Regions from separate parts of the Leucobacter sp. NPDC077196 genome, predicted to be linked through region 1. Evidence: predicted binding sites of a transcription regulator. Region 1 holds the regulator's gene; each other region holds the start of a gene.
What was found. Region 1 encodes HrcA, which represses chaperone genes, less so after heat shock. Its sites were predicted from a motif close to TTNGCACTCGNNNNNNNCGAGTGCNAA; they were not measured.
Positions count from the first base shown of each region.

Region 2: the regulator HrcA is predicted to act here: its motif matches at 6,010-6,036, upstream of AB0O71_RS07275 (Hsp20/alpha crystallin family protein).
Region 3: the regulator HrcA is predicted to act here: its motif matches at 6,262-6,288, upstream of groL (chaperonin GroEL).

Region 1 is NZ_JBFBML010000006.1:58,216-68,221, reverse strand. Features, by position in the region: gene lepA (translation elongation factor 4) at 1-1,806, shown strand, start outside; gene AB0O71_RS08020 (DUF1990 family protein) at 1,803-2,702, shown strand; gene hemW (radical SAM family heme chaperone HemW) at 2,751-3,977, shown strand; gene hrcA (heat-inducible transcriptional repressor HrcA) at 4,097-5,134, shown strand; gene dnaJ (molecular chaperone DnaJ) at 5,191-6,294, shown strand; gene AB0O71_RS08000 (16S rRNA (uracil(1498)-N(3))-methyltransferase) at 6,297-7,073, shown strand; gene AB0O71_RS07995 (cation:dicarboxylase symporter family transporter) at 7,045-8,427, opposite strand; gene AB0O71_RS07990 (ATP-binding protein) at 8,606-9,958, shown strand; gene AB0O71_RS07985 (response regulator) at 9,958-10,006, shown strand, end outside.
Region 2 is NZ_JBFBML010000005.1:99,433-109,438, reverse strand. Features, by position in the region: gene AB0O71_RS07300 (ABC transporter ATP-binding protein) at 1-534, shown strand, start outside; gene AB0O71_RS07295 (ABC transporter ATP-binding protein) at 531-1,268, shown strand; gene AB0O71_RS07290 (family 1 glycosylhydrolase) at 1,295-3,436, shown strand; gene AB0O71_RS07285 (VOC family protein) at 3,464-4,489, opposite strand; gene AB0O71_RS07280 (amidase) at 4,510-5,913, shown strand; gene AB0O71_RS07275 (Hsp20/alpha crystallin family protein) at 6,093-6,536, shown strand; gene AB0O71_RS07270 (Gfo/Idh/MocA family oxidoreductase) at 6,659-7,690, opposite strand; gene AB0O71_RS07265 (Gfo/Idh/MocA family oxidoreductase) at 7,699-8,697, opposite strand; gene AB0O71_RS07260 (SDR family oxidoreductase) at 8,713-9,513, opposite strand; gene AB0O71_RS07255 (Gfo/Idh/MocA family oxidoreductase) at 9,563-10,006, opposite strand, start outside.
Region 3 is NZ_JBFBML010000001.1:133,396-143,401, forward strand. Features, by position in the region: gene AB0O71_RS00540 (HtaA domain-containing protein) at 1-1,037, shown strand, start outside; gene AB0O71_RS00545 (HtaA domain-containing protein) at 1,085-2,026, shown strand; gene AB0O71_RS00550 (ABC transporter substrate-binding protein) at 2,026-3,135, shown strand; gene AB0O71_RS00555 (iron ABC transporter permease) at 3,235-4,305, shown strand; gene AB0O71_RS00560 (heme ABC transporter ATP-binding protein) at 4,302-5,138, shown strand; gene AB0O71_RS00565 (LytR C-terminal domain-containing protein) at 5,236-6,087, shown strand; gene groL (chaperonin GroEL) at 6,360-7,982, shown strand; gene AB0O71_RS00575 (HAMP domain-containing sensor histidine kinase) at 8,247-9,743, opposite strand; gene AB0O71_RS00580 (response regulator transcription factor) at 9,745-10,006, opposite strand, start outside.

The DNA.
Region 1 (10,006 bases):
GCGAAGATTCGCAACTTCTGCATCATCGCGCACATCGACCACGGGAAGTCGACGCTCGCCGACCGCATGCTTCAGGTGACGGGTACTGTTCCCGATCGCGAGATGCGCGCGCAGTACCTCGATCGGATGGATATCGAGCGCGAGCGAGGGATCACCATCAAGTCGCAGGCGGTGCGTATGCACTGGCGAACCGACGATGGAGACTTCGCGCTCAATATGATCGACACCCCCGGGCACGTGGACTTCAGTTACGAGGTGTCTCGTTCGCTGGCGGCCTGCGAGGGTGCGATCCTGCTCGTGGATGCGGCGCAGGGCATCGAAGCGCAGACGCTCGCGAACCTCTACCTCGCCATGGAGAACGATCTCGAGATCATTCCCGTGCTCAACAAGATCGACCTGCCCGCGGCCGATCCCGAGCGCGTCTCGCGCGAGATCGCCGACCTCATCGGCGGTCGGCCCGAAGACATTCTCAAGGTGTCGGGCAAAACGGGCGCCGGCGTCGAGGAGCTGCTCGACAGTGTCGTGAAGCGCATCCCGGCCCCGGTCGGCAATGCCGATGGCCCGCCGCGCGCCATGATCTTCGACTCCGTCTACGACCCTTACCGTGGCGTGGTCACCTACGTGCGCATGATCGACGGCAACCTGTCGCCTCGCGAAAAGGTGCAGATGATGTCGACGGGGTCGGAGCACGAGGCGCTCGAAGTAGGCGTCTCGGCACCCGAGCCCACCCCGACCAAGGGTCTCGCCGTCGGTGAGGTCGGCTACCTCATCACCGGCGTGAAGGATGTGCGCCTCTCGAAGGTGGGGGACACGGTCACGGCGAAGCGCCACCCGGCGACCGAGGCGCTGCCGGGCTACACCGACCCGAAGCCGATGGTCTTCTCGGGGCTCTATCCGCTCGACGGCAGCGACTATCCGGTGCTGCGCGAGGCGCTCGACAAGCTGAAGCTCGAGGACGCGGCGCTGCAGTACGAGCCCGAGACCTCGGTGGCTCTCGGCTTCGGCTTCCGCTGCGGGTTTCTCGGTCTGCTCCACCTCGAGATCATCTCGGAGCGGCTGCGCCGCGAGTTCGATCTCGACCTCATCGCGACGGCTCCGAGCGTGATCTATCAAGTGACCACCGACGATGGGCGCGAGATCACGGTGACGAACCCGTCCGAGTACCCGGATGGGAAGATCTCGAGCGTGCGCGAGCCCGTGGTGAAGACGGCCATTCTGGCGCCGAAGGACTACGTCGGCGCGATCATGGAGCTGTGCCAGAGTCGACGCGGCAGCCTGCTGGGCATGGAGTACCTCGGCGAACGCGTCGAACTGCGCTACAGCATTCCGCTCGGGGAGATCGTCTTCGACTTCTTCGATCACCTGAAGAGTCGCACCCAGGGGTATGCCAGCCTGGACTACGAACCGAGCGGAGACCAAGAGGCCGACCTCGTCAAGGTCGACATCTTGCTGCAGGGCGAAGCCGTCGACGCGTTCAGCGCGATCGTGCACCGGGACAACGCCTACTCGTACGGAACCATGATGGCCGAGCGCCTGCGCAAGCTCATTCCTCGACAGCAGTTCGAGGTGCCGATTCAGGCGGCGATCGGCGCGCGAGTGATCGCACGCGAGACGATCCGCGCGATCCGCAAGGACGTGCTCGCGAAGTGCTACGGCGGCGATATCAGTCGCAAGCGCAAGCTGCTCGAAAAGCAGAAAGAGGGCAAGAAGCGCATGAAGATGGTGGGACGCGTCGAGGTGCCGCAGGAGGCATTCATCGCTGCACTCTCGGGCGATGTGGAGGGCAAGGAAGGGGGCAAGCGATGAGCAAGGGTCAGCCTGCTCGCCGCAGCAGCCACGTGGAGATGCCGGTCGCCTACGCGGCGGTCGGCGCCTCGAAGGATCCCGACATCGTTCGGTTTCCCCCGGAGGGAATGACTTCGTACGAGGAAGAACTGCGTCTCGGAAGCGGGCAGGAGCGATTCTTGATCGCGTCGAGCCTGCTGATGACCTGGGGAGCTCAGCGCGGCTCTGGCGTTCGAGTCACCGATATCGTTCGCGGTGGCGGCTCCGAGTACGTCGGCCCGAGCTTCACGGATGATGGAATGCCCGAGGCCGCCGGGGAGGTCGAGGAGCAGTTCGGCCCCGACGGAGAGCCCTACATCGTCGCGGGAACCACTGCGGTGCTGCATGTCGAGGGTCAGGATCCCCGAAGCGTGCTGGTGGTGTACACCGTCGACGAGGAGCGCCGCGTCGGCTTTGCGTGGGGCACGGGCGACGAAGCGGGGGCCGTCGGCGAGCAGCTCTTTCTCATCGAGTTCCGCGCCGACGACACGGTGTGGGCAGTCGCGCGCGGATTCGTCGCAGCGCCGAAGAACGGATTGCTCGGACTTCGCGGCCGCGCCGACGTGCGCGCTGCCCTTGACGCCGTGAAGCTCGGCATTGCCGCGCTCGCACCTGGCGCGCAGCCCGCTCCCGACCTCGGGCAGGCAGCTGACGACGAGCAGGCCGCGGTCCAGAGTGCGCAGGCTGATGATATTGAGCCGCAGCCCGAACCGGAGCAGCCGGTATCGCCAGAGCCCGCGACGGAGGCAGAGCCGGAGCCGGAGCCCGACACTGCGCCCGCGACTGATCGCGCTGAGCCGACCGATCGCGCCGAGCCGGCCGATCGCGCTGAGCCGGCCGGTGTCGCTCATCAGCGTCGGCCGAGCAAGCGCCCGTGACGCAGAGAACGTTGAGCATCGCGAGTAACATTCGCACCGAAGAGCACTGTGCCCAGCGCGCTGCCTGACGGCGACCCGGCTCCCGAAGACGGCTCCCTTCCGCCCGAAGTCGCAGTCGGCGCCGAATCACGCAACTTTGGCGTGTACGTGCACGTGCCGTACTGCCGTGTGCGCTGCGGATACTGCGACTTCAACACCTACACGGCGAGCGAGCTCGGAGGAACGACCCGCGACGATTACGCGGCGCAGGTCGGGCAGGAGCTCGCGCTCGGCGCACGAGTGCTCCGCGGTGCTGGGCTGCCCGAGCGGCCCGTGTCGACCGTGTTCTTCGGCGGAGGCACCCCCACGCTCCTCCCCGCGTCCGACCTCGCCGCGATGCTCGGTCGCATTCGTGAGGAGTGGGGGCTCGCGGCCGGAGCGGAGGTGACGACGGAGGCGAATCCCGACTCCGTGGACGCCGCATACCTGCAGACGCTCGCGGACGCGGGGTTCACGCGCGTGAGTTTCGGAATGCAATCGGCGGTGCCGCACGTGCTCGCCACGCTCGACCGCACGCACACTCCTGAGCGCGTGCCGCTGGTCACGCAATGGGCGCGCGAGGCCGGGCTCCAGGTGAGCGTCGATCTCATCTACGGCACGCCGGGCGAGAGTCTCGGCGACTGGGAGCGCTCGATCGACGCGGCTCTCGCGTGCGAGCCCGATCACATCTCGGCGTATGCGCTCATCATCGAGCGCGGCACGAAGTTGGCCGCCCAGATTCGACGAGGAGAGGTCGCCGAGCCAGACGAGGATCTGCACGCGGAGATGTACGAGCTGGCCGAGGCGCGCTTCGCAGCTGCGGGATTCTCCTGGTACGAGATCAGCAATTGGTCGCGTTCGCCCGAGACGCGCTCGCGGCACAACCTGGCGTATTGGACGGGCGAGGACTGGTGGGCGGCCGGTCCGGGTGCGCACAGTCACGTGGGCGGAGTGCGCTGGTGGAACGTGAAGCATCCCGGTGCCTACGCGCAGCGAATGGCGCAGGGCATTTCGCCCGCGCACTCTCGTGAGACGCTCTCGGAATCTTCGCGACGCGAAGAACGCATCCTGCTCGAGACGAGGATCGTCGACGGATTGCCGGCGGATGTGCTGAGCGCCGCAGAGCGCCGCGCGATCCCGCAGCTGATTGCTGACGGGCTGCTGGAGGGGCGCTCCGCGATCGCCGGTCGCCTCGTGCCGACGCTGCGCGGGCGACTGCTCGCCGACACGGTGGTGCACCGACTGCTGGGCGCATAACCTGGCACTTCTGCCGCAGTGTGTGGGCGTGTTCGCTGCGAGCGCGACCGGCTCTGCAGTGGCCGGGCTGCGCTAGACTTAGCACTCGGATCAAGTGAGTGCCAGGGTCAGGAGGGGCGATGGTTTCAGAGCGCAGCCTCGCGGTGCTGCACGCGATCGTCGGCGACTACGTATCGTCGAACGAGCCCGTGGGATCGAAGGCGATCGTCGATCGCCACAGCTTCGGCGTCTCGGCCGCGACCATCCGCAACGATATGGCGCTGCTCGAAGAAGACGAACTGATCGCCCAGCCGCATACCTCCTCCGGTCGCGTCCCGACCGACAAGGGGTACCGCCTCTACGTCGACACGCTCGCGCGCATTCGCCCGCTGAGCTCTGCGCAGCGATCGGCCATCGAACGGTTCTTGGGCGAGTCTTCCGATCTCGATGACGTCATGGCGCGCACGGTGCGCATGCTCTCGCAACTCACCAATCAGGTCGCGGTCGCGCAGTATCCGTCGCTGCGACGCACCGTGGTGCGCCACATCGACCTGGTCGCCATCGGTGAGGATCGTGTACTCAGCGTTCTCATCCTGGGAAGCGGCGTGGTCGAGCAGCAGGTCGCCCTGCTGCCGGCTTCTCGAGTGACCGAGGCCTGGGTGCACGGTCTGCGCCAACGCATCGCCGATGCGGCAGTTGGCAGCGATGTGGAGACGGCGACGGCCGCGTTGGCGCGGCTCGAAGAAGACATTTCGGCGTGGTCGCAGCCCGACGAGATCGATCTCGTGCGTCGCGTACTCGCGGTGGTATCTGGCCAGCTGCAGGCCAACCGCAACGATCGCATCGCGGTCGCCGGGGCAGCCAACCTGTCGCGCCCCGGCGGTGAATTCGCCGGATCGCTGCCGGTGGTGCTCGAGGCCATCGAAGAGCAGGTCACCCTGCTCCGGCTCTTCGGCGAGCTGGTGCACGACGATCGCGATGTTTCGGCGTCGATCGGTCGCGAGAACGAGGCGTACGGCCTCTCTGAGACGTCGATCATCGCCTCGAAGTACGAGGACGGCATCGCCATCTCCAAACTCGGCGTCTTGGGGCCGTTGCGTATGGACTACGCCGGCAACATCGCCACGGTGCGCGCGATTGCGCGCTACCTCAACCGATTCCTGGGGGAGGAGCGGTAGCCACCGCACCTCCCGTCCGACCGAACTTCACCCCCTACCCTGAGGAGCGATACAGCGTGGCCGATCATTACGAGACCCTCGGCGTCACCCGCGAAGCGACCGCCGAAGAGATCAAGAAGGCCTACCGGCGCCTCGCGCGTCAGTTGCATCCCGACGTGAATCCGAGCGAGGACGCGGCCGAGCAGTTCAAGAGCGTGACTCACGCCTACGACGTGCTCAGCGACCCCGAGCAGCGGCAGCACTACGACATGGGAGGATCGCAGGGGGGTGCGGCAGGGTTCGGCGATATCTTCGAGACGTTCTTCGGAGGCGGCGGTTTCGGGGGCGCGGGCCAGCGCGGACCGCGGTCACGTTCGGAGCGCGGCGACGATGCGATGATCCGCGTCGACGTCTCGCTCGAAGACGTCATCTTCGGCACGCAGCGCGAGATCACCGTGAACACGGCCGTGCTTTGCGAGGTGTGTCAGGGCAGCTGCTGCCAGCCGGGCACCCATCCCGTCACCTGCGACGTCTGCGGTGGTCAGGGGCAGGTGCAGCGCCAGGTGCGCTCGCTCTTCGGCAACGTGGTCACGATGCATCCGTGCGGCAGCTGCCAGGGCTACGGCACCATCATCGAGCATCCGTGCGTGCAGTGCGCGGGTAAGGGGCGCGTGCGCGAACGCCGCACGTTCCCCATCGAGGTGCCCTCGGGCATCGATACCGGGACGCGCCTGCAGATGCGCGGCGGCGGAGAGGTCGGCCCCGGCGGCGGACCGAATGGCGACCTGTTCATCGAGTTCCGCGTGATGCATCACGACATATTCAGTCGTGACGGCAACGACCTGCTGTGCACGATGCAGCTCTCCATGACCGACGCGATTCTCGGCGCCGATGCGAAGCTCGCGGGGCTCGACGGCGAGGTCGAAGTCGAGGTCGAGCCCGGCGTGCAGTCGGGTGACATGCTTACGGTGCGCGGTCGCGGGATCCAGGGCCTGCGCAGCACCACCCGCGGTGATCTGAAGATCGCCGTGCAGGTCGCGACTCCGACGAAGCTCTCGAATCGGGAGAAGGATCTCGTGCGGCAGCTCGCGTCGCTGCGCAAGGACGATGCTCCGCACCTCGGTGAGTTCCACCAGGGCTTCTTCGGCAAGATTCGCGATCGCTTCTTCCGTCAGGGCTGATCGTGGCGAACCTCTACTACCGCGAAGATCTCGACGAAGCTGACCTCGTGGTTGGGGCGCTGGTCGAGGTCGGCGGTGATGAGGCGCGCCATGCAGTGCGGGTGAGTCGTCTGCGGGTCGGTGAGCGCACCTCGATCGGCAACGGCGCGGGCGCGTACGCCGAGGGAACGGTCGAAGCCGTCTCCAAGGACCGCTTCACGGTGCGCATCGATCTCGCTCACCCGCGTGCAGCGGAGAGCACGCCCAGGTTGGTGCTCGTGCAGGCCCTCGCGAAGGGGGACCGGGATGAGCGCGCCGTCGAGCAGTCCACAGAATTCGGCGTCGACGCGATCGCGCCGTGGCAGGCCGCGCGGTCCGTGTCACGTTGGGACGGCCCGGGCGGGCCGGAGAAGGTCGCGAAGGGACGCGCGAAGTGGCAGCGCATCGCCCGCGAGGCCGCTAAGCAGTCGATGCGCGCGCGCATTCCCGTGGTGCGCGAACCTCTCGTGCTGCGGGATCTGCAAGAGCTCGCCGCGCGTGAGGATCGAGCGGTGGTCGTGCTGCACCCGCGCGGCACCGCGAGACTCTCGACGTGGGCGCGATCCGCAGCGACAGCGGGGCGCCCGCCGGAGGAGCTGCTGCTCGTGGTCGGACCGGAAGGCGGTTTCTCCGACGATGAGCTCGATGCGCTCCAGGAGGCCGGAGCAACGGTGCTGCTGCTCGGCGACACCGTGCTCCGTACCTCCTCTGCCGGCCCCGCCGCGATTGCGGTCATGAACGCGGCATTCGCCCGCTGGTGACCGCGGGCCTTGCGGAGAGCGTGCGCGCCCCGTGCTCATCGCTGCTGAGCGTCGATTCGTCGAACGGCACCTCGCCGCTCAGCACGCGACGCACGCGCTGAGTATCGATCTGCTTCGTCCACGATCCGAGCAGCAGCGTCGCAACCGCGTTGCCGGTGAAATTGGTCAGCGCTCGTCCCTCGGACATGAATCGATCAATGCCCACGATGACCCCCACTCCGTCGACCAACTCGGGCCGGTACGCCTGGAGCCCACCCGCGAGTGTCGCCAGGCCCGCCCCCGTCACCCCGGCGGCCCCCTTCGAGGCGATGATCATGAAGACGAGCAGCCCGATCTGCTCGCTGACGCTCATCGGGTCGCCCATGCCCGCGGCGATGAAGAGCGAGGCCATGGTGAGGTAGATCGCGGTGCCGTCGAGGTTGAAGGAATAGCCCGTGGGAACGGTGATGCCGACGACCGGTTTCGAGACGCCCACGTGTTCCATTTTGGCGATGAGGCGCGGCAGGGCCGACTCGGACGACGAGGTGCCGACGATCAAGAGGTACTCGCGTCCGAGATACTTCATCAGCGCGAAGATGTTGATGCGTGTGACCGCATAGAGCAGGGTCCCGAGTACGCCGACGATGAAGATGATGCAGGTGATGTAGAAACCGATCATGAGCACGCCGAGACTCCAGATCGCTGTCGCTCCCGTCTTCCCGACGACGGCGGCGATCGCGCCGAATGCTCCGAGCGGCGCGAGCCAGAGGATCATGCTGAGTATGCGGAATACCAGCGTCTGCAGGTGCCGGATCGCCTCCATGACGGGAGCCGCTCGATCGCCGAGACCCTGGAGGGCGAAGCCGGTGAGCAGCGCGATGAAGAGCACCTGCAGCACGCTCTCGCCTGTGAAGGCCGAGAAGAACGTCGTCGGGATGATTCCCAGCACGAAGTCTTGCGTGCTGCTGCTTTCGCCTTCGACCGCGTACTCCGCGCCCTGCATGTCGAGACCGGTTCCCGGGTGGAGCAGGTTGCCCACGACGAGCCCGATCGCCAAAGCGAAGGTCGACATGGTCATGAAGTACGCGAGGGCGAGCCCGCCGATCTTTCCGACGGTTGCGGCCTTCGCGATCGAGCCGACGCCGATGACGATGGTGCAGAAGATGATCGGGGCGATCATCATCTTGATGAGGCCGACGAACGCCTTGCCGAGCGGTTCGAGCCCGACGGCGAAGCCCGGGAACACGAGCCCCACGACCGCGCCGAGCACAACGGCAGCGATGACGGCGACGTAGAGCCAGGTGTGCCTGTCCCACGCCTTCCTTCGCTGCTTCCGCGGTGACGATCCGAATTCACTGGGTGTTGTCGCGGCCATGATGTTCCTCCTGAGAACGCCGTTGTTCGTGTGCACCGATCCGAGAGCGCCTCTGCGGCACACCCGCGGTGCGCAATCACGCTAGGCCGCATCCGCGTCTTCAGCTCTTTTCGGGCATATCGGACTCGGCCTGCCCCAGCCGGTACAGCAGGCCCGTCGACATGAGATGATGTGACTCATGAGTCACGAAGGTCGATCGAGTGCCACCTCGCGCGTCTTCGCGATTTTGATGGCCGGAGTGCTGGCAGTGAGCGTCATCGTCACAGCGCTGCTGATGTGGGACAGCCGGCGGGCAGAGTACCGGCACACCGAGCGCACGACGCAGGCGCTCGCGATCGCGATCGCCTCGGCGCCTGAGACCGCGATCGCGCTCTCTGAACGCCTCGAATCCGAGCGCGTCGCGCTGATGCAGGAGCACGTGTCGGAGCTCAGGCGCGACGTCGGTGTGAGCTACATCACCGTGATGGACCGCGACGGAACACGATTCACCCACCCGGATCCGGAGCAGATCGGAAAACGCTACCGAGGCACGATTCCCGATGCGCCGCATCGCTTGACGGAGCGATGGACGGGCACGCTGGGACCGTCAGTGCGCACCATTGCCCCGGTCACGGAGTCTTCTGGTGCGACGGTCGGGTGGGTGTCGGTCGGCATCACCGTCAGCTCGATTGCGGAAAAGATCTCAGATGAGATTCCGCTCGCCCTTGCGGTGAGCGGAACGTTCGCGGTGATCGGTGGGTTCGCCGCCTTCGCAGCCCGACGAGTCACGCGTCGCATTACCGGCGACCTTTCAGCCGAAGCGGTGCGCGACGCGCTGATCTCGCACGACTCGTTGCGCTCGCTCAGCGAGTCTCTCGCAGCGCAGACCCACGAACACGGCAATCGCTTGCACGCCGCGATTGCGCTGCTCGAACTCGGTCGGCAAGACGAAGCCATCGACATGCTCGCAGCGACTGCGCTTCGCAGCCAAGAACTGGCCGACGTCGTGGCCGCTCCCGAAGCGCTCGACCCGGCCGTGAGCGCTCTGATCGTCGGCAAGACCGCCCAGGCGGCCGAGCGGGGCGTCTCTGTCGCAGTCGACATCGCTCCGGAGCTCCCGAAACTTGCGCTCGGCGCAATGGAACTCGTCTCCGTCATCGGGAACCTGATGGACAACGCGATCGACGCCGCGGCATCGAGCAAGTTCCGGCCCAGGGTCGTCGAACTGCGGATGCATCCAGGAGAGCGCGGACATGTGCAACTGACCGTGTCGGATTCGGGGGAGGGGTTCACGCTCGAAGCTCGGAGGCGAATGTTCGACTGGGGCGTCTCCACGAAGCAGGCGCACCCGGGCCGCGAGGCAGAAGGCAGAGGTGTCGGTCTCGCGCTCGTCCATCGCATCGTCGGCGACTGCGGCGGAACCATCGTTGCCCACGAGGCGCCGACCACCTTCGTCGTGCGGCTGCCGCGCTCTGATACCGGGCGTACGGCGAGTCCGGCGCCCGCGCCATCGTCAGGTGCGATTTCGGCGTCTGCGGCGGAGCAGCTGTGATGTCTCCAGGCGTGCGTGACACGAGCGACTCGATACGGGTGATCATCG
Region 2 (10,006 bases), on a different contig from region 1:
CTGAACCCCACCTACCGCGTCGGAACTCAGCTCACCGAATCGCGCGCGTTCGGGAACCAGCGCCCCTCGCGCCGGTCGCTTCACCGCCGCGCGATTGAAGCGATGGCGGCGGTCGGGTTTCGAGACCCCGTTCGCGAAGCGCGCCTCCTTCCGCATGAGCTCTCCGGCGGCCAACGACAGCGCATCGGGATCGCCGCCGCGACGCTCAATGAACCTGCACTGCTCATCGGCGACGAGCCGACCACGGCCCTCGACGTGACGGTGCAGAAGCGCGTGCTCGATCTGATCGATGAGATGCGGGAGCGCACCGGCGCAGCCCTCCTGCTCGTGACGCACGACTTGGCCGTCGCAGCGGAGCGGTGCGACGACCTGATCGTCATGCGCGCCGGCAGCGTGGTCGAAGCCGGGCCGACCCTGCAGCTGCTCACCGCGCCTGAACACCCGTACACCCGCGCGCTCATCGACGCGATTCCACGCCTCGACGGGCCTCGAACGCGACGGTTGTGCACCCCGACCGAAGGGAACCTGTCATGACCACTGCGCCCGCCCTCGACGTACGTGACCTGACCGTCGGCTACGGGGAGCGCACCGTGCTCCACGGAGTGAGCCTCGCCGTGCCCCGCGGCGGATGCGTCGGCTTGGTCGGCGAGTCGGGCTCGGGTAAATCCACTCTCGTACGCACGGTCATCGGGTTGCAGCGCCAGCGTTCGGGGACCGTGACCGTGGCCGACGACGGCCCCCCGAACCCCGTGCAGATGGTGTTCCAGGATCCGATCTCGTCGCTCAATCCGCACCGACGGGTGCTCGACATCGTCGCCGAGCCCGACACGATCCGCGGCGTCGGCACGCGCAGCGATCGCCGGGAAGCGGCCAGCGAGCTCCTCGCGCGCGTCGGGCTCGATCCTCACCGTTACGGCGACGCGAAGCCCGGCAAGCTCTCCGGCGGCCAGGCGCAGCGCGTCGCGATCGCTCGGGCGCTCATGGCGAAGCCCAGCCTGCTGCTGTGCGACGAGCCCGTCTCGTCGCTCGACGTCTCCGTGCAGGCCCGCGTGCTCAACCTCTTCGCCGAGCTGCGCGAGGAGACCGGCCTGAGCATGCTGTTCGTCACGCACGACCTCGCGGTCGTACGCATGATCTCCGACGACGTATGCGTGCTCAACGAGGGCCGCATCGTCGAACGAGGGCCGACTGAACAAGTCGTCACTCATCCGTCCCACCCCTACACCCGAGAGCTCCTCGCGGCAGCACCGCGTCTGCCCCGAGCCTGAACACCCGTCTGCGAAAGGACACCAATATGACCCGCACATTCCCGAAGGGCTTCACCTGGGGATCGGCGACCTCCGCGTATCAGGTCGAGGGGGCGTGGGATGCCGATGGGAAGGCACCGTCGATCTGGGACACCGCGACGCGTGCCGGGTTCACCACCCCAGACGGTTCCAGCGGAGACACCGCAATCGATCAGTATCACCGCTACCAGGAGGATTTCGATCTGTTGCGCGAGCTGGGCGCGAACGCCCACCGTTTCTCCACCTCGTGGCCGCGCATCGTCATCGACGGTTCCGGCACGGTGAACTCCGCCGGGCTGGATCACTACGATCGGGTAGTCGACGCACTCCTCGCCCGCGAGATCGACCCGGTGCTCTGCCTGTTCCACTGGGATACGCCGCAGTGGCTCGAGGATCAGGGCGGCATGATGCACCGCGACTTCGCCGAGCGCTTCGCCGAGTACGCCGGTCATCTCGGCGATCGACTCGGAGATCGCGTCGCACAGTGGTTCACGCTCAACGAGCCGGTGAACCCGAGTCTCGGCGGCTACTTCGCCGGAGCCCTGCCGCCTTACCGCACGGAGGGCATTCGCGGCGGCCTCATCGCAGCGCACCACCTCCTCCTCGCCCACGGCCGCTCGATCCAGGCGCTCCGCGCCGCTGGGGTCAGAGGTGACGTCGGCAGCATCGTCAGCATCGGCGGCGTCGCGCCTGCCACGAGTCATCCCGACGATGTCGCCGCTGCGAAGCTGGCCGAGTACTTCGAGGGCCGGCTGTTTCTCGATCCCATGCTCGGCGGCGCTCACCTGCCGGAGGTGGCCGAGGTGCTCGGCGACGCTCTGCAGGAGGGAGACGAAGAGACCATCGGGCAGCCGCTCGACGTGTTCGGGTTGAACTGGTACTCCCAGTACGCAGCGACCACACCCGAGCGCGCGGCGGCTCACGCGCTCGGCGTTCCCGCTCGGGGCAGCGCAGTGCTGCAACTCGCGCAGGCGACGGCCCCGCTCGGTTTCGCGCTCGTTCCGACGCCTGGCGCACGGTGGGGAGGCGCGCACCGTCAGATCACACCCGGCGGGTTCCGTCGCGCACTCGACTGGCTCGACAGCACCTATCCCGACCATCCCGACGTACTCATCACGGAGAACGGCGTCGGCGGCGCAGACGAGCCCGGAGCAGACGGAGCGGTGCACGACACCGATCGCATCGAATACCTGACCTGGGCGCTCGAAGAGCTCGCAACGGCGATCGAAGACGGTGCTCGAGTCCGTGGGTATCACGTGTGGTCGAGCATCGACAATCTTCAGTGGATGGCGGGCTTCACCCATCGCTTCGGGCTGGTGCACGTGGACCCGCAGACGCTAGCGCGCACTCCGAAGGACTCATTCCGCTGGTTCCAGGAGGTCGTGCGCTCGGGCGCGGTACCCGACCCGTCGAACTGGATCGACGGCCCTCCCGCCGGGGACCATCTGGGCGTCGATGTCACGGGCGTCCGCAACGTTCGCGGAGTCGGAGGACTGCGCTTCACGGATACGGGTACGGTGCGCGATGGCGCGCTCCTGCGCAGCGCCGGTTTGCACACACTCACGCTCGACGGCGAGCGCGCGCTCACCGAGTACGGCGTGCGCACCGTCGTTGACCTGCGGGGCGCCGTCGAGCGCGCAGCGGCTCCAGATCCACGCTTCGGTCCGAAGCTCGTCTCGGTACCGCTCTACGAGCCCGCGCCGGGCGACTCTCAGCTCCTGGCGCTCCCCGAGATCTATCGCACGATCACGGACACCAAGGGCGCAGCGATCGTCGCGGTCGCCCGCGAGATCCTCGCTGCGGCCGACGGTTCTGTTCTCGTGCACTGCACGGCGGGCAAAGACCGTACCGGCGTGCTTGTTGCGCTGCTGCTCTCAGCGGTCGGCGTCTGCGATGACGACGTCATCGAGAGCTACACCGAATCCGCTGCCAGGCTCGGCGAAGGCTTCGCTGACGAGGTTCGCTCGCATTTCGGGGGCGTGATGATTCCCGCGGAGATGGAGGACTTCCTGTTCGCATCTCCCGCAGCGCATCTGCGGGACGTGCTCGAGAGAGTACGCCGTGAGCACGGCTCGACGTGGGCGTATCTTCTCGCCCACGGCCTCACCATGGACGAGCTCGCGCAGCTTCGCGCGCACTTTCGCAGCTGACCGCGGCACGGTGGTGCGCCGGGTCTGCTACCCCGGCACCACCAGCCGCACGGCGTTGCCCCACGGGTCCCAGGCGGTGATGCCCGACTCGGATCGCTCCGAGGTGTAACCCCCGTCTGCCAAGCGCGTCTCGATGTCGTCGATGGCGCCGGCCCCGGGCACTGCTACGGTGAACCCCGCGAGACCCGTCGCGTTCGTGCGGGACTCGGCGCCTTCGCTCTGCCAGGTGTTCGTGGCCACGTGGTGGTGGTAGCCGTCCGCGGCGTAGAACAGGGCGCCATCGGCTCGCGCGGTGACGGCGAAGCCGAGCGCACCGGCGTAGAACTCCTCGGCCTGCTCGAGGTCGCCGACCTTGAGGTGCACGTGACCCACGGTCGCGCCGTCTGCCGCGGCACCGTCGCCCAGGTGTTCGGCGATGAAGGCATTGGGATCGAGTTCTGCCGAGCCCAACTGCACCTCGCCCCGCTCCCACACCCATTCGCTCGCCGGGCGGTCGGCGTAGAGCTCGAGCCCGTTGCCCTCGGGGTCCAAGAAGTAGAACGCCTCGCTGACGGCGTGGTCTGCGGATCCCTGGAACGTGTGGGGGGCCGTGTTCGCGAGATTCAGAATGGCGGCGGCGAGCGCCTGCCGGTCGGGATACAGGATGGCCGAGTGGTACAGGCCGGGCTCGGCGAGCGTCGAGCCGTCCTCACCCTCCTCGTTGACGGTGAGTCGGATCAGCGGCTCGTCGAACCCGAGCACCGCTCCGGCTTCGGACTCCTCGAGCACCCGCAGACCGACGGCGTCGGCGTAGTAGTCGCGCACCGCGGGGAGCTCGTGCACGTGCAGTTCGACCGCGCCCATACTCGTTCCATCCGGCAGCGCAGCAGCGGGGGCCGCGTCACCTCCTGCGGAAGCGGACTGGGAGATCGCGAACCAGGTGATCCCTCCCGCAGCGGAGAGGAGCGCCCCGATGGCGACCGCGACGAGGATGGGCCTGCGGGAGCGTGGTGAGGAATCGATGCGCGGCACGCTGAGAAGAACGACGCGAGCACTGCGCGCATTCCCGGTCATCGCGCTCGTAAGCTGAAGGAATGGAAGATGCGGAGGCGCCCGGGAGTGCGGTGGCGTGGCGCGACGCGCTCCGCAGCGGTGAGATTTCGGCGCGCGAGGCGACCGGGTATTTCTTGCAGCGCATCGAGGATCGCCGAGACCTCGGAGCATTCCTCTCAGTGACGGCCGATCACGCGCTGGCGAGTGCGGCCGCTGCCGACGCGCGATTCGCTTCGGCCCGCCCCTCGGAGCGCGCGCTGCTGCCGCGTCTTCACGGACTGCCCACCGCATTCAAAGACCTCGTCGAGGTCGCCGGGGTCGCGACCACGCGCGGGAGCGCTGCACTGCGGCACCCGGTCGCCGCGTCCGATGCGCCCGGCGTCGCGATGCTCCGCGAGGCCGGCGCGATCGTGCTCGGGAAGACGCAGGTTCCAGAGCTCGGCCTCACCGGCTATTCGGAGAACGCGATCGCCCCGGCGGCCCGGAACCCGCTCGATCTCTCGCGCACCCCGGGCGGTTCATCGGGCGGGAGCGCTGCGGCGGTCGCGGCCCGCCTCATCCCCGTCGGCCCCGGAACCGACGGCGGCGGCTCGATTCGCATTCCGGCGCTCGCGTGCGGGATCATCGGCCTGAAGCCGGGCCTGGGTGCGGTGCCCGGCGACGTCGGCAGCTCGGCCGCGCACGCCCTGCACGACGAATTCGGCGCCCCGCGGCTCACTGTGAGCGGCCCGCTGGGCGCGGACGCGGCAGATGCGGCGCTGCTCTTCGATGCGCAGCGCGGAGCGCGGAGCGAGCCGGCCCTCGCGGCCGTGCGCGCAGCCGACGGTCTCACAGGGCTGCGCATCGGGGTCACGGAGGCTTCGCCCTTCGCCTCCGCCTACCCGACCGCGCTCAGCGGCGATGCGCTCAGCGCGCTGGAGGTGGCGAGCGCGCGCCTCCAGGCGCGTGAGCACCGCATCGAGCAGGCGGCGATCTCCTACGACCCGGGGTACCCGGAAGCGTTCACCACCGCGTGGACGGCGGGCCTCTCACGGGTGCCGCTCGCCGCCGATGCGGTCGAACGACTGATGCCGCTCACCCGCGTCTTCCGCGAACGCGCACTCGCCCGGAGCGCCGAGGCGCACGGGCGCGCGGGGGCACGACTGCGCGAGTTCGCCGCCGATGTCCGAGCGCAGTGGGGCCGCTACGACGCGGTGCTCACGCCCGGGCTCACGATGCTGCCGCCCCGCATCGGCGCCTTCACGTCCCTCGACCCCGACGACGACTACCGCCTGCAGTGCGAGTGGGCGCCCTTCACCTCGATGGTCAATGTGTCGGGGCTGCCGGCGATCGCCGTGCCGATACTCCGGCTGCCGACCGGGCATTCGATGGGAGTGCAGCTCATCGGCACGACGGGGTCGGAGGCGCGGTTGCTGCAACTCGCGGCGCAACTTCTGGGAGGGTGAAACCGCGATTCGCGGAGGTGTTGCTCGCGAGGGCAAAGCTGTCGGCGGGGCGGCAGGGCCGCTCCGGATCTTCCAGGAATCTTGCAGCGCACTTCATTAGCACTCTCAGGTATCGAGTGCTAAATTATCTGCACATTGAGTGACAGGCACTCAAGTTTCAGTGGAAGGAGATAATCATCATGGCAATGACGTTCGATCCCTTCAGCGAACTGGATCGCTGGGCCGCAGGAGCGCTGCAGCAGGCGCGCTCCGGTCCGCGCCAAATGCCCGTCGACCTGCAGCGCGACCACGAGCGCTACGTGCTGAACGCCGATCTGCCAGGCGTCGATCCCGGATCGATCGACGTCGACGTCGACGGCCAGCTGCTGACCATCCGCGCCCAGCGCACCGCCGACGCGGCGGAAGGTTCGAAGTGGCTCACACGCGAACGCCCCTCCGGCACGTACCTCCGCCAGTTCAGCGTCGGGCAGGGCGTCGACATCGCCGGCATCTCGGCGTCCTACGACAACGGCGTGCTGAGCGTCGTCATCCCCGTCAGCGAGCAGGCGAAACCGCGCAAGATCGCAGTGGAGGGCCAGACGGAGGCCCGCGCTTCCGACGCGCAGAAGTCGCTCACGCACTAGCGGACGAGCGCACGGCCGGGGCGCGTGCGCGATCGGTCGGGGCAGCGGCGCGATTCGCGCTCCTGCCCCGACCAAGGGCCTGACGCGGCCGATGAGCAACACGCGCCGTCCGTCACTCCTCGTCACTCGGTCGCGTCGAGAGGATCCCCCATCAACTCACGGGCGCGCTCGATCAGCGCCACCGTTTCGAGCGTGCGCTCGAGCGGGCGCAGCGGAGACTCGAGCAGACCGGAGTCGATGCACCGCGCGACCTCCAGCGCCTCCCAGAAGAGCTGCGTGTGCCCGAGCGGCTCCTCGTGCCAGCGGAGCTCCTCGCCGTCGTGGAATCGCACCGTCACCGGCCCCGGCTGGTAGAAGGGCGCATCGAGCACGAGCGTCGCCTCGGTGCCCGCGATGTACGCGGTGGTCGGCGTATCGGCGAGCATCGATGCGCTGACGGTGGCGAGGCGATCGTGCTCGTCGTTCAGCAGCGCGTGGAACTCGCCTACCGCCCCCCGCGCGGCGCCCGCCGGCGCGGTCTCGCGGCGACCGTGGGCGGACCGCACCCCCAGCCCCGGGACGACCTCGTTCGCGAACATCAGCGTGTACGAGCCGATGTCATTCATCACCCCGCCGCCCTGATCGGGGTCCATGGCCCGATGATGATCGACGAGCCGCTCGCCGAGGTTGGCGTGCACCTCGACGATGTCGCCGAGCAGGCCGGCCCGCAGCACCTGCCGCACCACCGAGAAGCGCGGAAGCGCGAGCGACCACACGGCTTCCATCGCGAAGACTCCGCGGGCGCGTGCGAGGTCGGCCAGGCGCCGGGCGTCCGATACACGAGGCGTCATCGGCTTCTCCACGAGCACCGGCTTGCCCGCCTCGATCGCCAGGCTGGCGTGGGCGAAGTGGTCGAGGTGCCCGGTGGCGACGTACACGACGTCGATGTCGCTCGCCACGAGCTCCTCGTACGAACCGTATGCGCTGGCAATGCCGTGCTGCTCGGCGAACTGCTGCGCGCGGGCGAGGCTGCGCGAGCCCACGGCTACAACCTGCTGAGCGGTCGAACGGTGCAGAGCCTCTACGAACTTGCCGGCAATCCACCCGGTACCGAGAATCGCCCAGCGCTGCACCGGCACCGCCATCGGGTCGGGCACGTCGGGTGCGGGCAGCACGCGCGCATTCACGCCCCCGCCCCCACCGACACGAAGACGCCGCCCGAGCGCATCGAGGCCACCGCGGCCGCTGCGACGCGAGTGGCTCTGGCCCCGTCCTCGACCGTCGCCAGCGTCGGCGCCCGCCCGTCATTCAGCGCCGACACCCACTCCTGCAACTCGAGGCGGTACGCCTCGGCGAATCGGGGGCGGAAGTCGGCCGCCAAGCCGTTGCGCGAGGCGAGCTCGGCGTGCGTCTGCACCGGGTACGGCTCCGCGATCGACACCGCACCCGTCTCGCACAGCACCTCGCAGCGCATGTCGTAGCCGTATCGGGCGTTGAGCGAGTTCTCTACCGTCGAGAGGGCGCCGTCGGCCGTGCGCAGCAGCAGCAGGAAGGGTTCGCTCAGGCCGTCACTCATGGCGCTCGGCACCGCCGGCGCATGCCAGCTCACCTCGGTGACCTCGGACCCGAGCAACCACGGCACCACATCGATGTCGTGAATCGCCGAATTGAAGATCACCGTCTCATCGGTCGCCCCGGGTCCGGTCGTCACGCCGCGCCCGACCGAGTGCACCATGACCGGGCGTCCGTGCGCCCCCGAGTCGACCTCGCGCTTCTGAGCAACATAGCCGGGATCGAATCGGCGCATGAACCCTTGATGCACGAGGGGCACACCGGCGCCGACGGCCGTGCGATGCGCGGCGATCACGCGATCCGCCTCCTCGACCGAGTACGAGAGGGGCTTCTCGCAGAGCGTGGGCTTGCCCGCAGCGATGCACGCGAGCGTCTGCGCTGCGTGCAGCGTGTCTGGGGACGCGATGAGCACCGCCTCGACATCGGGAGCGTTGATGAGTTCGAGGGGGTCGGCGTGGGCGACCGCGCCCGGAATCGCCGCGACGACGGCGCCCGCTCGCTCTGCGTCGGGATCGGCGACGGCGACGACCGTCGCGCCCGAAACCTGCTTGTGCAGCAGCTGCGCGTGAAAGGCGCCCATGACGCCGGTGCCGATGATTCCGATTTTCATGTTGATCCCCTGTAGTTACTGATCGTATGCGCCGGGCACGTTCTGATCCCAGTCGATGATCGAGCCGGTGACGACACCGCTGCGAGCGCTCAACAGGAAGACGATCGCGTCGGCGATCTCATCGGGCCGACCGAGTTTTCCCATGGGCTGCTTGGCTTCGGCCCGCTCGAGCCAATCGTCTTCCGCACCGTGGAACGTCTGCTGAGTGATGGCCTCACCCGGTGTCGCGGTCCACCCGATGTTGAGCCCGTTGATGCGAATGCGGTCGAATCGGTGCGCGAACGCCGCGTTCTTGGTCAAGCCCGCGAGTCCCGCCTTCGACGCCACGTAGGGTGCGAGGTACGGCTGCCCGCCGTGCATGGACATGCTGATCACATTGACGATCGTGCCTGGCACGCCGCGTCGACGCATATCGGCAACGACCCCCTGCATCATCATGAACGGCACCGTGATGTTGAGGTTCAGATGCTCCTGGAGCAGTTCGCGCGACGTGTCGAGCAGCGTGCCCCGCGTCGTCGCTCCCGCTGCGTTCACCAGACTGTCGACTCGACCGAAGTGCGCGATGGTCTCGGCGACGACGCGCTCGGCCTCCCCCGCGACGGCCAGATCGGCGATGATCGCGCGTGCTTCGAAACCGTCCCTTGCCGAGCCGTGCTCACGGATCGCGGCGAGGGCGACCTCAGCCTTCTCACCGCTCCGGCCGACGATGACAACGCCTGCGGCGTCCTCGCGAGCCGCGGCTTCGGCGACGGCGCGCCCCAGGCCCTGCGTGCCCCCGGTGACGATGAGAATCTTGCCGGTGAGTAATTGCTGCATGTGATGCGCTCCTTCGGGATCTGCTGCTGCTACTGCAACGGGCGCTGCTTCAGTCGGCCAGCCTTGCCGGGCGGAGCGGCAGACCCGCTCCGGTGTAGATCGCGTCGATCATCTGCATGGTGCGGCGGGATCGATCCAACTCGATGCGCGAGCGCTCGCCGTTGCGCAGCGCTGCTCGCACCCGGCCCAGCTGATACGCGTACGAAGACGTCGTATCGAGCTGTTCGATGCGCTCTTCGACGCCGGCACCGCTGGTGCTGCGCACGATGAGCCGCCCGTCTTCTTGCGGCTTGACGAAGTTCGGCAGCACGACCTCCCCCAGGCTGCCGCTCACCCGGAGCCCGAAGTTCCACTCGGGGCTCTCCATGCTGGTGTGGATCGATGCGGCGACGCCTCCGAGGTGCATCTCGGCAACGACGGTCGCATCGACCCGCGCGTCTGCCTCGTACGGCTCGGCTCGTGCGGAATCGAGTTCGAGTTCCGCGTTGCCGGG
Region 3 (10,006 bases), on a different contig from region 1:
CTGCCCCGACGAGAAGTGGTGTCACAGCTGGCTCATTGACGTGGGGGATCTCAAGCTCATTTGCGGATTACACAACGAATCCAAACCGCCCTGGTGGTAAGTCAGGCGGAAAGATTCTGACGAGCGGCGTTGGCAAGTCCGGGGGATCCTTCACTTTCCCGCAGGCCGCTGGTGGAGATTGGAGTCAGGAGACTCAGACTGGGTCCGTACCGTTTTCGGGCATCGTGACGTTCACCGCCCATAAGGGACTGATGAACGAGGTCTTCTCCAATCCATCAATCACAGTGACGAGTGCAAGTGCAGCCACACTGCAGGTGTCAGGGCGCTCGTATGCAGTAAATCTGGGTGCCGCAAGCAAATCGATCGGCGCAAACGGAGAAGTGACTTGGAGCGGCGCGCCGGTGAGCGGCTCGATCAGCGGGGGAAGCGGCGGTGCCGGAGGATCGCTTGGTATTGATCCTGTGACGTTCACGGTTGGCGCAGCGAGTGGCGTGTCCTTCGGAACCACAGTCGCTTCGAGCCCTGACAAGAAGCAGTACACCGCAGCCGACACGGCGCCGACGACTACCGGTGTGACGGTGCTCACCGACCCCGAGAAGATCAAGCCGGGCGGCCGCATCGAGATCGAGGCGTCTGGTTTCGACCCCGACGACGAGGGCGTGCTGGTCGTGCTCTACTCAGACCCGATCGTGCTCGACGACGCGGCCACCGCCGACAAGAACGGCGTCGTGCGCTGGTCGGGAACCCTGCCCAAGGATGTGCGAGGCGAGCACACGATCACCATTCAGGGCAGCACCGATGCGGGCGCCGTCATCGATATCGTCGAGCCGAAGAAGAAGAAATCTGCGCAGTCGGCTGAAGTCGAAACACAGGCCCTCGCCGACGGTATTGCGGAGAGCCGCGTCACGACGGGCGCACTCATTCCCGCTTCGGGCGGCATGGCCCTCTGGGAGTGGTGGGCCAGCGCCGGCGCACTCGCCGTCATCGCGGCCTGCATGACGCTGCTCACAATCCGCCAGCGTCGTAACTCGGCCTAGCGATCCACTCTTCCTCTGTCACCCCACCATCTCTAGGAGGCTCATCCGTGAACGCCCGAATCCGCCGCTCCGGCGCACTGCTCGCAGGCGCCGCGATCATCGGCGGGCTCCTGCTCGCTCCCACCGCCGCGCAGGCGCAACCGGTGCGTGCAGAGGGCGCAGCAGGCACCTGCGAGGTCATGGGTGGCGACCTGTCATGGGGCGTGAAAGAGAGCTTCCGCGCGTACATCAGCGGCAGTATCGCGAACGGATCGTGGGAGACCGCGGATGGGGCGACCTACGAGACACCCCAGTTCACCTGGAGCGGAGCCACGGGAAGTATCGACCCATCGACCGGCATCGGAAGCATTTCGTTCACGGGCAGCGTCAACTTCACCGGGCACGACGGGGTACTCGACCTGACCATCGCGAACCCGACCCTCGAATTCGAGGGCGACGGCAAGGCGGCTCTGCTGCTCGACGCTCGGAGCACGGACATGGAGGGAGAGGTCGCCATCGATACGCAGCAGGAGTGGGTCGGCGACGTGATCGTTCCGGATCAGCTGCCCGTCGCCGACAACGCGCTCGTCGCTGAGGCGCTGCCGGCCACCCTCACAAACACGGGAGCGAAGGCGTTCGCCGGGTTCTACGAGGCCGGCTCGGAACTCGATCCCATCGCTCTCAACCTGGAGTTCGCGAGCTGCGATGGTGCCGGCGCCGCCGGCGCCGCTGCCGAAGAAGCTGATGCCGAGCCGGATGAGATGATTCCTGCACCGGAGACGGCGCAGACCGCGGAGAGCGCGGCTCCGGCGGCAGCCCCCGCGGCGATCCCGTGGATGCCGATCATCATCGGCGGTATCGCGATCCTCGTCATCGGAGTGACCGGTGGCATGCTGCTCGCCGGGCGCAAGGGCAAGCCTGCTGCTGCGCCGATCGCCGAATCGGCGCAGCCCTCGGCGACGTCGTCAGAAACCGCTGCGAACGACCGACTCTTCGGAGAAGACCGCTGATGCGACGCAGGATCGCGGCGGGCCTCACGACCCTGATAGCGGGCTCGTTGCTCCTCGCCGGGTGCGCGACCGCGTCGGACACGACCGGCGGCGATGCTCCTTTGGCGCCGTCGACGAAGCCGCTCGCCGAACTCGCAACGCTTGACGATCCCAAGGCGCACGAGGGGCCGTCAACCGCCGTTCTGAACCACTCCGACATCGAACCCGTCGCAGAGAACCCAACGCAGACACTGCCCGCCACGGTGCCGTCGTATGCCACTGACGGTTCGAGCACCGACGTGACAGTCGAACGGACCGACAAGGTGGTCGCAGCCGATCTCGGCGGCAACATCTCGGTCACCGTCGCCGGGCTCGGGTACGCCGAAAGCCTCGTCGGCGTCGATCAATCCACCACGCTCGAGAGCTTGGCCGACTTGCCTCGCGTAACGAGCGGTGGCCACACCGTGAATGCCGAGGCGATCATCGATCTGCGGCCCGACGTCGTGATCACCGATGGATCTGTAGGCCCGCGAGACGTCATCGAGCAGTTGCAAGACGTGGGCATCCAAGTCGTCTTCGTGAAGAACGACCCGTCGTTCGACGGTGCTGAAGCTCTCGCCCGCCAGGTCGCCGCGATCTACGGAAGCCCTGAAGCCGGAGAGCAGCTCGCGGAACGCATCGCGAGCGACGTCGACGCGAAGATCGCTGAGATTGCCGAGATCGCGCCTGCGGCGGCGGAAGATAAACTGCGCATCGCCTTCGTGTACCTTCGCGGATCGGCCGGCGTCTACTATCTCTTCGGCAAGGAGTCGGGCGCTGACCAGCTCATCGAGGGGGTCGGCGGAATCGACGTGGCGACCGATATGGGCTGGGACGGCATGAAGCCGATGACCGACGAAGCGCTCGTGAAGGCGAACCCCGATCTCATTCTGGTGATGTCGCACGGGATCGAGTCGGTCGGGGGCGTCGACGGTCTGCTCGAGGAGAAGCCGGCGATTGCCGTGACCACCGCAGGTGAGCACCGCCGCTTCGTCGATATGGAGGACGGCACGGTCCTCTCCTTCGGCCCCCGTTCCGCCGACATTCTCGACGCACTCGCGCGCGCCATCTACGCGCCCGAGGCACAGTAGCGGGCGACGCCCGGTGGGGCGAACGCAGATACAATAGGGGCTCGTGTCGACCCCGGTTCCGGGCTGCACCGGCACCTACCAGCGCAGAGAAAGCATCACGTGACGAACGCCACACAGAGTACCCTCGGCCGCCGCAGCGCAGGCCGCGGTGCCATCGTCATCATTGCGGCGGTGATTCTCGTGATCGTGGGAATCGTGCTCTCCGCGGGGCTCGGTCAGCTCTCCATCGGACCGACGGAAGTGGTCGGGTCGGTGCTGCGCAGGCTCGGAATCGCCAATGCGTGGGCGCCGACCGATGAGCTCCTGGACCGAACGCTCTGGCAGATCCGTTTTCCTCGAGTCATCATGTCGCTCCTCGTCGGCGCTGCGCTGGCGGTCGCTGGCGCCGTCATGCAGGCGATCTTCGGCAACCCGCTCGCCGAGCCCGGCGTGGTCGGCGTTTCCTCTGGCGCGGCGCTGGGTGCATCGGCGTCGATCACTCTCGGCATCACGGCCTTCGGCGGCTGGACCATCGCGGTCTTCGCGTTTCTCGGGGGCCTCGCGGCGACCTTCATCGTGTATCTCACGGCGCGTGCGCAGGGACGCACCGAGATCGTGACGCTGCTGCTCACCGGCGTCGCCATCAACGCGTTCGCGGGCGCGGGCCTCGCGCTCTTCACTTTCATCGGAGACACCGCGAGCCGCGAGCAGATCGTCTTCTGGCAACTCGGCTCGCTCAACGGGTCGCGCTGGAACGAAGTCGGTATCGTGGCGGTCGTCGCTGCGGTCGCCGCCTTCGTAGCGATCCTGCTCGCACAGCAATACGATCTCCTGTCGCTCGGAGACCGCACTGCGGCTCACCTCGGGGTGCGCGTCGAGCGGTTGCGCATCGTGTCGATCGTGCTCGTCGCGCTGCTTACTGGGGTCGGCGTCGCGTTCGTCGGCGTGATCTCGTTCGTCGGTCTCGTCGTGCCGCACCTCATGCGCATGATTCTCGGGCCAGCGCACCGGCTGCTGCTCGTCTGCTCCTTGCTGGGAGGCGCCGTGCTGCTGATCTACGCCGATCTGCTCGCGCGGACTCTGGTCGACGGGGCGGATCTGCCCATCGGCATGCTGACTTCGCTCGTCGGCGGGCCCTTCTTCTTCTGGCTGATCAGGCGCAATCGCCGCCGTTCGGGAGGGTGGGCATGAGCCTCGAGAACTCCGCATCTTCCCGCGTGCCGCATCCGTTGCCTTCGCAAAGGAGCGGCGAGATCGCGCAGCAGGTCACCGGCGTCAGTTACCACGTCGGATCGCTCCCCATTCTCACGGACGTCACGCTCGGCGTGCGCTACGGAGAAGTGCTCGCCCTCGTCGGGCCGAACGGAGCCGGTAAATCGACGCTGCTGAGCGTGCTGTCCGGTGACATCGCACCGTCGAGCGGGTCGGTCTCGTTCGAGGGGCGCGAGCTCGCCCAGTGGCCGGCGCGCGAATTGGCTCGTGCGCGTGCGGTACTGCTGCAGGCGAATCAGGTCGCCTTTTCGTTCACGGCGCAGCAGGTCATCGATATGGGGCGCGCGCCTTGGATCGGCACGCCGCAATCGGACGACGATGAGCGCGCGATCCGGGATGCGACTTCCGCGGCGGATGTCGGGCACCTCACTCAGCGCGGCTTCCCGCACCTCTCGGGTGGAGAAAAGGCCCGAGTGTCGCTCGCTCGCGTGCTGGCACAGGAGACGAAGGTCGTGCTGCTTGACGAACCGACCGCGGCCCTCGACCTGAAGCACCAGGAATCGGTGCTGCAGATCGCGCGCGAGCTCGCTCAGCGCGGTCGCGCGGTGATCGTCGTGCTGCACGACCTGTCGCTCGCCGGAGCGTACGCCGACGAGGTCGCGATTCTCGCCAACGGCGCGCTCGTCGCACGCGGAGTGCCGGGAGACGTGCTCACCGAGGAGCGCATCTCCGAGGTCTACGGGGCCCCGGTTCGAGTGCTGTCGGATCCCGATACCGGCAGACCCGTTGTGATTCCTCGACGCGCCCTCTGAGGCTGTCACCGTTCTGGCAGGTCCGCCACGGTAGTGTGGAAATATCTCGCAGTGCGCGAGTTCACCTGCATATCGGCGACATCTGAAGGGGTACCGCGTGGCGCGACCGACCGAGGACGGGATCAGTCATCCCTCTGCCCGTCAGTCGTACCCGGAAGATCGCTTCGATCGCGTTCGTCATACCGGACGCGTCGGAGCCCACCGCGTCACCGCGCGCCCGCGCTACATCTGGCAGTACCTCATCGCCGGCCTGCTCGGGTTCGCTCTGCTCACCACCGTGGGTATTCTCGCGGTGCAGAACTTCGGCGGCAGCGGAAAGCTGCCGCTCACCTCACCAGGAGACTCCTCGTCTTCTGCGGCGCCGACGGTCGAAGCTGAACTCGACCCGGAAGCCACGATCGCGATCCTCAACGGCACGCAGACGGAGAACCTCGCCGCTGCGCTCGATCAGATCGTCACGGCCGAGCAGTGGGGCACCATTCAGTTCTCTGGCAGTGCTGCGACGACGGACGTCGCGATCTCGGCGGTGTTCTACTCCGATCCTGATGATGCAGCGGCCGCCGCCGGACTCGCAGAAAAGCTCGGCGGCGTTTCGACGTACACCTCGGCGGAGTACGAATCGTACGGCGTGCGCCTCGTCGTGCTGCTGGGCGCCGACTACACGGGCCCGGGTCTCGAGGAGGCCGCGCAGATCACCGAGGGCAACGCCGACAACGCGAGCGATGCGGAAGCCGAAACCGACGCCGACGGTGCCGCGGCCGATCCGGAGATCAACCCGGTCACCGGTTTCGAGATCAATCCCACGACCGGACTCGACATCGACCCGGCCACGGGATGGGATATCGATCCGAGCACCGGCTTCCCCATCGACCCTGCGACCGGGCTGCCCACAGACCCGGTGAACATTCCGCCGGTCGATCAGGGTACCGGCGACGCCGCAGTTCAGTAACCTCCGGGATTGCAGCGGGGTATTCGGACGTTCGTCGCGGGTTCCCCGCACGTTTCGCCCTGCGTTTCCCTGTTTCTCCGGCGAACACCCGATGGTGGTCGAGCATTCGCGCAGTGTTCGCTCCGCGCGAGCAGACACGCTTGCACTCGCCGGGTCAGAGTGCCAAAATGAGAGTTAGCAGTCGATCCGACTGAGTGCTAAACATTCGTGCGAGGGCGCCACGCGTCGGCACGATGCTCACCACATCGAACACCTCCGGAGGGGCGAAATACATGGCAAAGATCATTGCGTTTAACGAGGAAGCGCGTCGTGGACTCGAGCGGGGTCTCAACACGCTCGCTGACGCTGTGAAGGTGACGCTCGGCCCGCGTGGCCGCAACGTCGTGCTGGAGAAGAAGTGGGGTGCCCCCACGATCACCAACGACGGCGTCTCCATCGCCAAGGAGATCGAACTCGACGATCCCTACGAGCGCATCGGCGCCGAGCTCGTCAAGGAGGTCGCGAAGAAGACCGACGACGTCGCAGGCGACGGCACCACTACCGCGACCGTGCTCGCTCAGGCGCTCGTGCGCGAGGGCCTCCGCAACGTATCGGCCGGCAGCGACCCGATCGCGATCAAGAAGGGCATCGAGAAGGCTGTTGCAGCTGTCTCCGCCAAGCTTCTCGAGAACGCTCAGGAGATCGAGACCACCGACCAGATCGCGGCGACCGCATCGATCTCGGCAGCCGATGAGCAGATCGGTCAGCTCATCGCCGAGGCGATCGACAAGGTCGGCAAGGAAGGCGTCGTCACGGTCGAGGAGTCGAACACCTTCGGCACCGAGCTGGAGCTCACCGAGGGCATGCGCTTCGACAAGGGCTACCTGTCGGCGTACTTCGTCACCGACACGGATCGCCAGGAAGCAGTCTTCGAGGATCCCTACATCCTCATCGTCAACAGCAAGGTCTCGAACATCAAGGACCTCCTTCCCGTCGTCGATCCGGTGATCCAGTCGGGCAAGCAGCTCCTGATCCTCGCGGAAGACGTCGAGGGCGAGGCTCTCGCTACGCTCGTGCTCAACAAGATCCGCGGCATCTTCAAGTCGGCAGCCGTCAAGGCTCCGGGCTTCGGCGATCGCCGCAAGGCAATGCTGCAGGACATCGCGATCCTCACCGGCGGTCAGGTCATCTCGGAAGAGGTCGGTCTGAAGCTCGAGAACGCGACGCTCGACATGCTGGGCACCGCCCGCAAGGTCATCATCACCAAGGACGAGACCACCATCGTTCAGGGTGGCGGCGACGACGAGGCGATCCAGGGCCGCGTCACGCAGATCCGTCGCGAGATCGAGAACACCGACAGCGACTACGACCGTGAGAAGCTGCAGGAGCGCCTCGCGAAGCTCGCAGGCGGCGTCGCCGTCATCAAGGCGGGTGCTGCGACCGAGGTCGAGCTGAAGGAGCGCAAGCACCGCATCGAAGACGCAGTGCGCAACGCGAAGGCTGCAGTCGACGAGGGCGTGCTGCCCGGCGGTGGCGTCGCGCTCATCCAGGCCGGCAAGGACGTCTTCGACGGCCTCGAGCTGCTCGGAGACGAGGCAGTCGGCGCCAAGATCGTGCAGACCGCCATCGAGGCTCCGCTGCGCCAGATCGCGCTCAACGCTGGCCTTGAGCCGGGCGTTGTGGCCGATCGCGTCGCGAACCTCCCGATCGGTCACGGCCTGAATGCCGCGACCGGTGAGTACGGCGATCTCGTGGCCCAGGGCATCCTGGATCCGGCGAAGGTCACCCGCTCGGCGCTGCAGAACGCCGCGTCGATCGCAGGGCTGTTCCTCACGACCGAGGCTGTCGTCGCCGACAAGCCGGAGCCGGCTTCCGCCGCTCCCGCCGGCGATCCGACCGGTGGCATGGACTTCTAAGTCCTCAGCCTCCAACAGAGATACCCGAACAGGGGTCGCGTCTTCGGACGCGGCCCCTGTTCGCGTGTGTAGGGAGCCAGGCAATGCGGGGCGGGTTCTGTGGGTGCCTCGCTTTCGCGCCAGCTGCCGTGCGCACCCTGCTGCGCCCGCCCTGCCGCGCCCACTCCATGCAGGGGATTCGGCTTCGCGCGGGTCGAATCGCGAGTCGGAGCACTGCGTGACGATGAATCCCCTGTACGGAGGGGACCGGGCAGGGCGCGGCGCCTACGAGATGCGGGGGACCGGTACCGTGTCGTCGCTGATCGCGGCGCTCGGCAGATCGACCCGGAACGTCGCCCCGCCGCCGGGGGTCTCGTGCACGCTCACCCTGCCGCCATGCGCATCGACGATGGACTTGACGATGGCCAAGCCGAGCCCCGAGCCGCCCGTCTCGCGATTGCGTGAGGTGTCGGCGCGCCAGAAGCGCCCGAAGATCTTGTCCCTGATCTGCTCGGGTACGCCTTCGCCGTGGTCGACGATCTCGAATCGTGCGAACGACTTCGCGCCGGGCGCGGGAGCCGGAGTCGACACGACGAGTTCGATCGGACCGCCGTCGGGCGTGTGCCGCATCGCGTTTCCGAGCAGGTTCGTCATGAGCTGGCGCACTTTGTGCTCGTCGCCGATCACGGTCGGTTCTGCCGGGTCGGCAATCACGCTGACCTCGCGGTCCGGGGCCTGGGCTCGGGCATCGAGCGCTGCGTCGGTCGCCAGCTGATTCAGCGGGAGCGCGGCGAGCGCGAGCGGCCGTCGTTCGTCGAGGCGGGCGAGCGCCAGCAGATCCTCGACGAGCGAGGTCATGCGGATCGCCTCCTTCTCGATGCGCTCCATGGCCTGGGCGACGTTCTCGTCCTCCTGCAACGCGCCCATGCGGTAGAGCTCTGCGTAGCCCCGGACGGAGACGAGTGGAGTACGGAGCTCGTGGCTCGCATCTCCGATGAATCTGCGCATGCGTTCGATGGTGCGCGACTGGTCTTCGAGTGACCCGTCGAGACGATCGAGCATGATGTTGAGCGATTGCCCGAGATGACCGACCTCGGTGTGCGGGCTCGAGATCATGATGCGCTTCGAATAATCGCCGCGTGCGATCTCGAGCGCCGTGCGCTCGACCTCCGCAAGCGGGAGGAACGTCGCGGTGACGAGGAGCCTGGTGAGTGCGGCGCCGAGCAAGATGACGGCGATGCCGAAGCCGGTGAAGATGATGATGTACTGCGCCACCGTCTGGGTGACCGGCGCGGTGGATGACGCGATGAGCAGCGTTCCCGCCGCCTGCCCCTCCTGGTAGATCGGCTTTACGATCGCGTTCCACTTGACGCCGTCGGCGGCGCGCAGACCGACGAATGAGTTCTGGTACTGCGACATCACCTCGTCGAGCGTGACGCCCTCGACCTCGGGCAGGGTATTCGGATCCTGATCGCGTGTGTTGTCGCGGGTCACCGTGCCATCCGCGTCGAGCAACGCGACGTAGTACCCGCTCGGCGCCTGCGTGACGTCTTCAGGAGTGAGCCCGTTGAAGTTCGCATATGGGCGAAGCGCCGGGGCCGGGTTGTCGCGCAGGCGCTCAAGAGCCTGCGTCTGATTCGCGGTGAGCATGGGCTGCAGCACGGCGAGCGTACCGACGCCCGCCACTATGAGCCCAAGGAAGAGGATGAAGACCGTGACACCGGTGATCTTCGCCCGCAGCGAGACGTCGGCCCAACGCTCCGACCAGTTGGGCCGAGCCACGCTACTTGACTTCGGTCTTCAGCATGTAGCCGAAGCCGCGCTTCGTCTGGATCAGTGACTCTTCGGTCAACGGATCGAGCTTGCGCCGCAGGTACGAGATGTACGATTCGACGATGCCGGCATCGCCGTTGAAGTCGTACTCCCAGACGTGATCGAGAATCTGCGCCTTCGAGAGCACGCGATTCGCGTTCTGCATCAGGTAGCGCAGCAGCTTGAACTCGGTGGGCGAGAGCTCGACCGAGGCGCCCTGCACGGTCACCTCG